DNA from 2 places in the Streptomyces sp. NBC_00207 genome. Region 2 is predicted to be linked to the other one. Evidence: riboswitches for the same ligand, from Rfam matches in the RefSeq annotation. Region 2 holds a riboswitch; the other holds the start of a gene.

Region 1 (4,408 bases), 4.2 Mb from region 2:
GCTCGGAGTTGCGCAGGTCGACCAGGACCAGGTGCACGTCGGTGCCGCCGGTGAGGACGTCCACGCCCACGGCCTTGACGTCGTCCTGGACCAGGCGGGCGGCGAGGATCTTCGCGCCTTCCAGGGTGCGCTCCTGGCGCTCCTTGAACTCGGGCGAGGCCGCGACCAGGAAGGAGACCGCCTTGGCCGCGATCACGTGCTCCAGCGGGCCGCCCTGCTGACCCGGGAAGACCGCGGAGTTGATCTTCTTGGCCAGCTCCTGCGTCGACAGGATGACACCGCCGCGCGGACCGCCGAGGGTCTTGTGCGTGGTGGTCGTGACGACGTGGGCGTGCGGCACCGGGTTCGGGTGCAGGCCCGCGGCGACCAGGCCGGCGAAGTGCGCCATGTCGACCATCAGGTACGCGCCGACCTCGTCCGCGATCCGGCGGAAGGCGGCGAAGTCCAGCTGGCGCGGGTAGGCGGACCAGCCGGCGACGATCAGCTGCGGCTTGGACTCCTTGGCGAGGCGCTCGACCTCGGCCATGTCCACCTCGCCGGTCTCGTCGACGTGGTACGGGACCACGTTGTAGAGCTTGCCGGAGAAGTTGATCTTCATGCCGTGGGTCAGGTGACCGCCGTGGGCCAGGTTGAGGCCCATGATCGTGTCGCCCGGCTTCAGCAGCGCGAACATCGCGGCGGCGTTCGCCTGCGCACCCGAGTGCGGCTGGACGTTCGCGGCCTCGGCGCCGAACAGCGCCTTGATGCGGTCGATCGCGATCTGCTCGACGACGTCGACGTGCTCGCAGCCGCCGTAGTAACGGCGGCCCGGGTAGCCCTCGGCGTACTTGTTGGTCAGGACCGAACCCTGGGCCTCCATGACGGCGACCGGAGCGAAGTTCTCCGACGCGATCATTTCCAGGGTGGACTGCTGGCGCACGAGCTCGGCGTCGACGGCGGCGGCGACGTCCGGGTCGAGCTCGTGGAGAGGGGTGTTCAGTACAGACATCAGGGTCCCCTGGGGTCAGTTACCGGCGGTGAGCTGGGTGTACTCCTCGAAGGACAGGGTGTCCTTCGGCTCCTCCGAGAGGCGCACCTTGAACAGCCAGCCGCCCTCGAACGGGGCCGTGTTCACGAGCGCCGGGTCGTCCACGACGTCCTGGTTGAACTCGACGATCTCGCCGGAGACGGGGGAGTACAGGTCGCTGACCGACTTCGTCGACTCCAGCTCGCCACAGGTCTCGCCCTCGGTCACGGTCTCGCCGGCCTCGGGGAGCTGGGCGTAGACGACGTCACCGAGCGCGTTGGCCGCGAACTCCGTGATGCCGACCGTCGCGACGCCGTCCACGGCGTCCGACAGCCACTCGTGCTCCTTGGTGTAACGCAGCTTCTCGGGGTTGCTCATGACCTGATTCTCCTGGATGCGGGGGAGTGGATACGAACGGTGGTCTCGGGTACTGAGACGCTGCCGGACGGGGTTCCCGTACGGCTCGTGCACGGCTGGACCGTGTGCGGAACTACTTCTGCCGCTTGTAGAACGGCAGCGCCACGACCTCGTACGGCTCATGCGTACCGCGAATGTCGACGCCGACGCCGGAGGTGCCGGGCGCGGCGTGCGCCGCGTCCACGTACGCCATCGCGAGCGGCTTGCCCAGCGTCGGGGACGGGGCGCCCGAGGTGACCTCGCCGATGACCTGACCGTCGGCGACGACCGGGAATCCGGCGCGCGGGACGCGGCGGCCCTCGGCGATCAGGCCGACCAGCTTGCGCGGCGGGTTGGTGGCGGCGCGCTCGGCGGCGGCCTCCAGCGCGGCGCGGCCGACGAAGTCGCCCTCCTTCTCGAACTTCACGACCCGGCCCAGCCCCGCGTCGAAGGGGGTCAGGGAGGTGGTCAGCTCGTGCCCGTACAGCGGCATGCCCGCTTCCAGGCGCAGGGTGTCGCGGCAGGACAGGCCGGCCGGCACCAGGCCGACGCCCTCGCCCGCCTTGGTCAGCGCCTGCCACAGCTCCACGGCGTGCTCGGGCGCGACGAACAGCTCGAAGCCGTCCTCGCCGGTGTAGCCCGTACGCGCGATCAGCGCGGGCACGCCCGCGACGGTGCCCGGCAGGCCGGCGTAGTACTTGAGGCCGTCCAGGTCGGCGTCCGTCAGGGACTTCAGGATGCCGGGGGACTCCGGGCCCTGCACCGCGAGCAGCGCGTACGCGTCGCGGTCGTCGCGGACCTCGGTGTCGAAGCCGGCGGCGCGCTCGGTCAGGGCGTCGAGGACGACCTGGGCGTTGGAGGCGTTGGCGACGACCATGAACTCGGTCTCGCCGAGACGGTAGACGATCAGGTCGTCGACGATCCCGCCGTCTTCCTGGCAGATGTGCGTGTAGCGGGCGCGGCCGACGCCGACGGTGGAGATGTTGCCGACCAGCGCGTAGTCGAGGGCCTTGACGGCCTCCGGGCCGGTCAGCGTGATCTCGCCCATGTGCGACAGGTCGAAGAGACCGGCCTTGGTGCGTACGGCGTTGTGCTCGTCGCGCTCGCTGGCGTACCGCAGCGGCATGTCCCAGCCCGCGAAGTCGGTCATGGTCGCACCGAGCGAGCGGTGCAGCGCATCGAGGGCGGTCAGACGGGGGGCAGTGCTCATGGGTGTGGCTCCCGAGTCCCAGGGCATGACATGACGAGGAGGGTCCTCCCCATCTGTCATCGGAACCTGAGAGGTTCGCCGAGAGTTCCTCGGCTTGCACCTTGGGTGGAGCTGTCGAGCAGCTCGCTTTTCAGATCTGCCTCATCCACGCGGTACGGGGCCTGAGAGATTCAAGGGAGGATCTTGCTCCTTCGGCGCCCGCGCACGGCCTTGCGGCGTGCCGGGACTCTCCCGCGCGGATTCAAGCGGCCGGTATGCAGTTGGTCCAGATGGCGCACATCATTGCACGCCATGCCCGTGATCGGGCGGAGGGGTCCGAAAGTTCGTACGGTACCCCGAGCGGGCGGACCGGAACCGGGGCTGCCGGATTACCGTCTCTTTACACTCAGTGGGCAAGGGTCCTGGTGACCCGATTCGGGGGAGGCGAACACTGTGCGGAGATTCGGAGCGGTGACGACGACGGGAACCGTGGACTCGGTGCCGGTGCCGGTGCCGGTGCAGCGCGGCGCGCACGGACGGGACCACGGGCGCAGGCGGGCGGCGGACCCCGCCATCCGCCCCGTACGCGACCTGCGCGGCCCCGCGGTGCACGGCCCGCAGCGGCTCGCCTTCGCGGACGGGGACATCGTCGTGGTGTCCGGCCTGCCCGGCGGCGGCAAGAGCACGCTGATCAAGCGGGCCGCGGCCGAGGGCGGCGCCGTCGACTCCCAGGACACCCGTGAGCGCTGGGAGCGGCTGATGCCGCCGGCGCTGCCCTACGCGGTGTACCGGCCGCTGGTGCGCGCCGCGCACTACTGGGGGCTGTGGCGGCTCCTGCGCTCCGGAGCCTCCGTCGTCGTCCACGACTGCGGTACGCAGAGCTGGGTGCGCGGCCTGCTCGCGGCGGCCGCGCGGCGCCGGGGGCGGGCGCTGCACCTGCTCCTCCTCGACAGCAGCCCCGCGGAGGCCCTCTCCGGCCAGGCCGCGCGGGGGCGCCGGGTGTCCGCCTACGCCTTCGCCCGCCACCGCGGCGCGGTGGGCCGCCTCCTGCGCGAAGCCGAGGCGGGCCGCCCCCCGCGGGGCTGCGCCTCGGTCACCCTGCTCGACCGTGCCTCCGCCGCGACCGTGACCCGCATCGCGTTCCACGCCTGACCCGCAGGGTGCGGCGCCGCTGCCGGCCCTGGCCGGACCTGATGTGCGGCGGGGCCGCATCGTTCAGCCCCTCCGGCGTTCGAGGCGCAGTGGGGGCCGGGCCCCCGCAGCGGCGGCGCGTACGGGCCGGTACCCTGCGGGGCGACACGCGCGGGATCAGGCGAAGGCAGGGGCACATGCAGGGCAGCGGCTGGCCGGGGAATGAGCTGGAGCAGGTGCTCGGGGCGGCGCTCGGGCACCCGGACGCCGGGGGGCGGATCCTGGAGGTGCTCGGGCGCAGCCAGGTGTGGGTCCCCCTGCCCGACGGCGGCGGCCCGGACTCGGCCGACCTCACCCTGCCCACGATGGACATCGGCGGGGCGGCGTACGTCCCCGTCTACACCTCCGAGGCCCAGTTCCTCGCCTGCGTCGGCCCCGGCATGGGCTTCGCCGTGGCCCCGGCCGTGGAGTTCGCCCGCGGCCTGCCCCCGCAGCTCGGCATCGCGCTCAATCCCGACGGCGCCGTCGGCGTCCCGCTGCCCCCGCCCGCCGTCGCGGAGCTCTGCCGCACCGGCCGGACCCCGCTCGACGGCCCCTCCACCGGCGGCCGAGTCCGGCTCTACGAGCCCGACTGGCAGGAGGACCCGGTGGACTTCCTGGCCGCCGCCACCGAGGAGTTCCGGGCC
Region 2 (4,408 bases):
CGACGCCCGTCTCCGGGCCGGCGGTCGGCTGGAGCGGGTGGTTCGGCAGGTACGGGGCCAGGTGCGCCCGGACACCGACCGGGCCGACGCCCGGACCGCCGCCGCCGTGCGGGATGCAGAAGGTCTTGTGCAGGTTCAGGTGCGAGACGTCGCCCCCGAAGTGACCCGGCTTGGCGAGGCCCACCAGAGCGTTCAGGTTGGCGCCGTCGACGTAGACCTGGCCGCCGGCCTCGTGCACCTGGGCGCAGATGTCGGCGACGTGCTCCTCGAACACACCGTGCGTGGAGGGGTACGTGATCATCAGCACGGCGAGCTCGTCGCGGTACTGCTCGATCTTGGCGCGCAGGTCGGCCGCGTCCACCTCGCCGTCGTCGGCGGTCTTGACGACGACGACCTTCATGCCGGCCATCACGGCGCTGGCGGCGTTGGTGCCGTGCGCGGAGGACGGGATGAGGCAGATGGTGCGCTGCTCGTCGCCGTTCGCGCGGTGGTAGGCGCGGACGGCCAGCAGGCCGGCGAGCTCACCCTGGGAGCCGGCGTTGGGCTGGATGGACACCTTGTCGTAGCCGGTGACCTCGCAGAGACGTTCCTCCAGCTCGGTGATGAGCGTGAGGTAGCCCTCGGCCTGCTCCACCGGGGCGAAGGGGTGCAGCTGGCCGAATTCGGGCCAGGTGACCGACTCCATCTCGGTGGTCGCGTTGAGCTTCATGGTGCAGGAGCCCAGCGGGATCATGCCGCGGTCCAGCGCGTAGTCCTTGTCCGAGAGCTTGCGCAGGTAACGCAGCATCGCGGTCTCGGAGCGGTGCTGGTGGAAGACCGGGTGCGTCAGGTAGTCGTCCGAGCGCAGCAGGCCCTCGGGCAGCGTGTCGTCCGTGGTCGCGTCGAGCGCCTCGATGTCGGCGGTGACGCCGAAGGCGGCCCAGACGGCCTCGACGTCGGCGCGCAGGGTGGTCTCGTCACAGGCGAGGGAGACGTGGTCGGCGTCGACCGGGTGCAGGTTGATGCCACCCTCGCGGGCGGCGGCGACGACCTCGGCCGCACGGCCCGGAACACGGGCGGTGACCGTGTCGAAGTACGAGCCGTGCACGATCTCGACCCCGCCGGCCGTCAGGCCCGCGGCGATCAGGGCCGCGTAGCGGTGGGTCCGGCGGGCGATCGTCCGCAGGCCGTCCGGGCCGTGGTAGACGGCGTACATGGCGGCCATGACGGCGAGGAGCACCTGCGCGGTACAGATGTTGCTGGTGGCCTTCTCGCGGCGGATGTGCTGCTCGCGGGTCTGCAGCGCCAGGCGGTACGCCTTGTTGCCGTCCGCGTCCACCGAGACGCCGACGAGGCGGCCGGGCAGCGAACGGGCGTGCTTGTCCTGGACGGCCATGTAGCCGGCGTGCGGTCCGCCGAAGCCCATCGGGACGCCGAAGCGCTGGGTGGTGCCGACGGCGATGTCCGCGCCCAGCGCGCCCGGGGAGGTCAGCAGGGTCAGCGCGAGCAGGTCGGCGGCGACGGCGACGATGGCGCCGAGCTCGTGCGCCTGGTCGATGACCGGCTTGATGTCGCGGACGGCACCGGAGGCGCCCGGGTACTGGATCAGCACGCCGTAGACACCGCGCTCGGCGACCTCGGCCGGGATGCCCTCGGACAGGTCGGCGACGACGACCTCGATGCCGATCGGCTCGGCGCGGGTCTCGATCACGGCGATGGTCTGCGGCAGCGCGTCGGCGTCCACGAGGAAGACGTTGCCCTTGGCCTTGCCCACGCGGCGGGCCAGCGTCATGGCCTCGGCGGCCGCGGTGCCCTCGTCGAGCAGCGAGGCGCCCGACGTCGGCAGCCCGGTGAGCTCGGCGACGACGGTCTGGAAGTTCAGGAGGGCCTCGAGGCGGCCCTGCGAGATCTCCGGCTGGTACGGCGTGTATGCCGTGTACCAGGCCGGGTTCTCCATGACGTTGCGGAGGATCACCGGGGGCGTGAAGGTCCCGTAGTAGCCGAGACCGATCATCGAGGAGAGGACCTGGTTGCGGTCGGCGAGCGAGCGCAGCTCGGCGAGCACCTCGGCCTCGGTCCGCGCCTCGGGCAGGTCGAGCGCCTCGGCGGTCTTGATCACATCCGGTACCGCGGCGGCGGTCAGTTCGTCCAGGGAGCCGTAGCCCACATGGGCGAGCATCTTCGCCTGCGCCTCGGCATCCGGGCCGATGTGGCGCTGTTCGAAGGGGATGCCTCGCTCCAGCTGGGAGAGCGGAATGCGGTTGGCGGTCATGTACGGAGGCCTCCTGGTCGTATGACCTGCGAGGGGCACCACGGCGCGGGCACCCGGACGGCCTCCCCCTCTGTCATCTGCACCTGAGAGTTTCACCGGAGTCGCGGGGGTCGCTCCCCCAGCCATCGCTGGGATGCGGCCCCGGAGAGCTCCGGCTTTCACCGTCGGTGAGGAGTGGGACCGGCACTGCACGCCCGGTACCCGCCCCTGCTTTCCAGAGTGGCCTCGTCCGTGCGGTACGTATGCCTGAGAGATTCCGGGGAGGATTTGCTCCTTCGGCGCCTCCGTCTTGCTCACTCGGAGGACTCTCCCGCACAGGGTCGACAGCCATCACCCAGCCTACCAGCGAGGATCCGGGGCCTCCCCGAGTGGCCTCCGCTGCCGTTATGCACTTCTGTAGTCATTACGGAGGAGTTGCGACCATTTGGAGGGACCGTGCAGACCGACATCGATCCGCGCAGCCTGATCGGCCGCAAGGCGTTCGACCGCAATGGCACCAAGATCGGCACCGTGGACGAGGTCTACCTCGACGATGCCACGGGCGTCCCGGAATGGGCGGCCGTCCGTACGGGCCTGTTCAGCCGGGACGCCTTCGTCCCGCTGGAGCCGAGCGAGATGGTGGGCGACACCTTGCGGGTGCCCTTCGAGCGCTCCCTCATCAGGGACGCCCCGGACTTCGGCGTCGGCCGCCACCTCTCCCCCGAACAGGAGCTGCAGCTCTACCACCACTACGGCCTGGACACGACCCTGCCGACGGACTTCCAGCGGGACTTCGGCCGCCTGGCGGGCGACGAGGGCTGAGTCGGGAGCCGGGGGCTGAGACGAGGGCTGCGCGGGCCCGGCGGCGTGGGCCGGCGGCCGTGAGGCGGAGCCCGGACCGGGGCGCGCGACGCCCCGCCGCCGGGCTTCCCGATCAGGCCGGGCCGGCCGCTCCCGGCTCCCCGTCCCCCACCAGCGGCAGCGGATCGGAAGGCTCCAGCTCGGGGTCCTCCACCCGGAAGGTCCGCACCCGGCCGGGCTCCGATCCGGGCTGCTCGAACCGTACGGTCACCCGCCCGACCCCGCTGCCCTGCACCCACCCGGGCCCGTACACCGTGTGCCGTACGTCGCTCCCGGCCGGCCAGCGCCGCTCGGGAGCCGGCTCGGGCTCCCCGGGCGGTTCGGCGGCTGCCGGGGCTCCGGAAGCCTCGGAAGCCCCCACAGGCGCGGCAGCGGCTCCGGTCCCGTCGGCGACGGCCGTCCCGGCCTCCTCGCCCGTCCCGCCCGCGCCGCCCGCTCCATCCGCCCCGTCCGGCTCAGTGGCGAGCGACTGCGCGAAAAGGTCCTCCTGCGTGTAGTCCGCGAGGCCCGTCACCCCCACCCCCAGCAGTCGCACCCCTCCCGTGGTGTCCACGCCCTCCAGCAGCCGCGCCGCGGCCTCCCGCACCACAGCGGGGTCGTCCGTGGGCCCGCGCAGCGTCTCGGACCGCGTCAGCGTCGAGAAGTCGTACCGCCGCACCTTCAGCACGATCGTCCGCCCCGAGTGCCCCGAGCCCCGCAGCCGCTGCACACACCGGTCGGCGAGCCGCTGCACCTCGGTCCGGATGCGTACCCGGTCGTGCAGGTCCACGTCGAAGGTGTCCTCGACCGACACCGACTTCGCGTCCCGCTCCGCGACCACCGGCCGGTCGTCCAGCCCCAGCGCCATCCGGTACAGGCCCACGCCGTGCGCACGCCCGAGCATCCGGACCAGCTCGTCCTCCCCGGCCTCCGCGAGGTCCCCCACCGTGGTGATCCCGGCGCGGCGCAGGTGCTCCCCCGTGGCCGGCCCCACCCCGGGCAGCGTCCGTACGGACATCGGGGCGAGCAGCTCGCGCTCGGTTCCCGGCTCGATCAGCAGCAGCCCCGCCGGCTTGGCCTCCTCGGACGCCACCTTGGCCAGCATCTTGGACCCCGCCAGCCCCACCGACCCGCTGAGCCCCGTGGCGGCCCTGATGTCGGCCCGCAGCCGCTCCCCCGTCGACCGGGCGGTCCGCGAGTCGAAGGCCACCCCGCCCGCCTCCAGGTCCACGAATGCCTCGTCCAGGCTGAGCGGCTCCACCAGCGGCGACAGCTCCCGCAGCAGGGCCATCACCACGTCACTGACCTGCCGGTAGAGGCTGAAGCGCGGGATCAGGT

The links. A riboswitch is a leader RNA that binds a small molecule or an ion and turns the genes downstream of it on or off. The one in region 2 is predicted to bind glycine.
Region 1: another riboswitch for glycine. It lies ahead of gcvT (glycine cleavage system aminomethyltransferase GcvT); the one in region 2 lies ahead of gcvP (aminomethyl-transferring glycine dehydrogenase).

The regions. Positions count from the first base shown of each region.
Region 1 covers NZ_CP130715.1:6,366,555-6,370,962, forward strand. The annotation lists gene glyA (serine hydroxymethyltransferase) at 1-988, opposite strand, end outside; gene gcvH (glycine cleavage system protein GcvH) at 1,004-1,384, opposite strand; gene gcvT (glycine cleavage system aminomethyltransferase GcvT) at 1,497-2,612, opposite strand; glycine riboswitch at 2,753-2,856, opposite strand; gene OG472_RS30245 (AAA family ATPase) at 3,090-3,743, shown strand; gene OG472_RS30250 (enhanced serine sensitivity protein SseB) at 3,920-4,408, shown strand, end outside.
Region 2 covers NZ_CP130715.1:2,206,311-2,210,718, forward strand. The annotation lists gene gcvP (aminomethyl-transferring glycine dehydrogenase) at 1-2,251, opposite strand, end outside; glycine riboswitch at 2,476-2,574, opposite strand; gene OG472_RS10610 (PRC-barrel domain-containing protein) at 2,687-3,052, shown strand; gene OG472_RS10615 (DNA polymerase IV) at 3,165-4,408, opposite strand, start outside.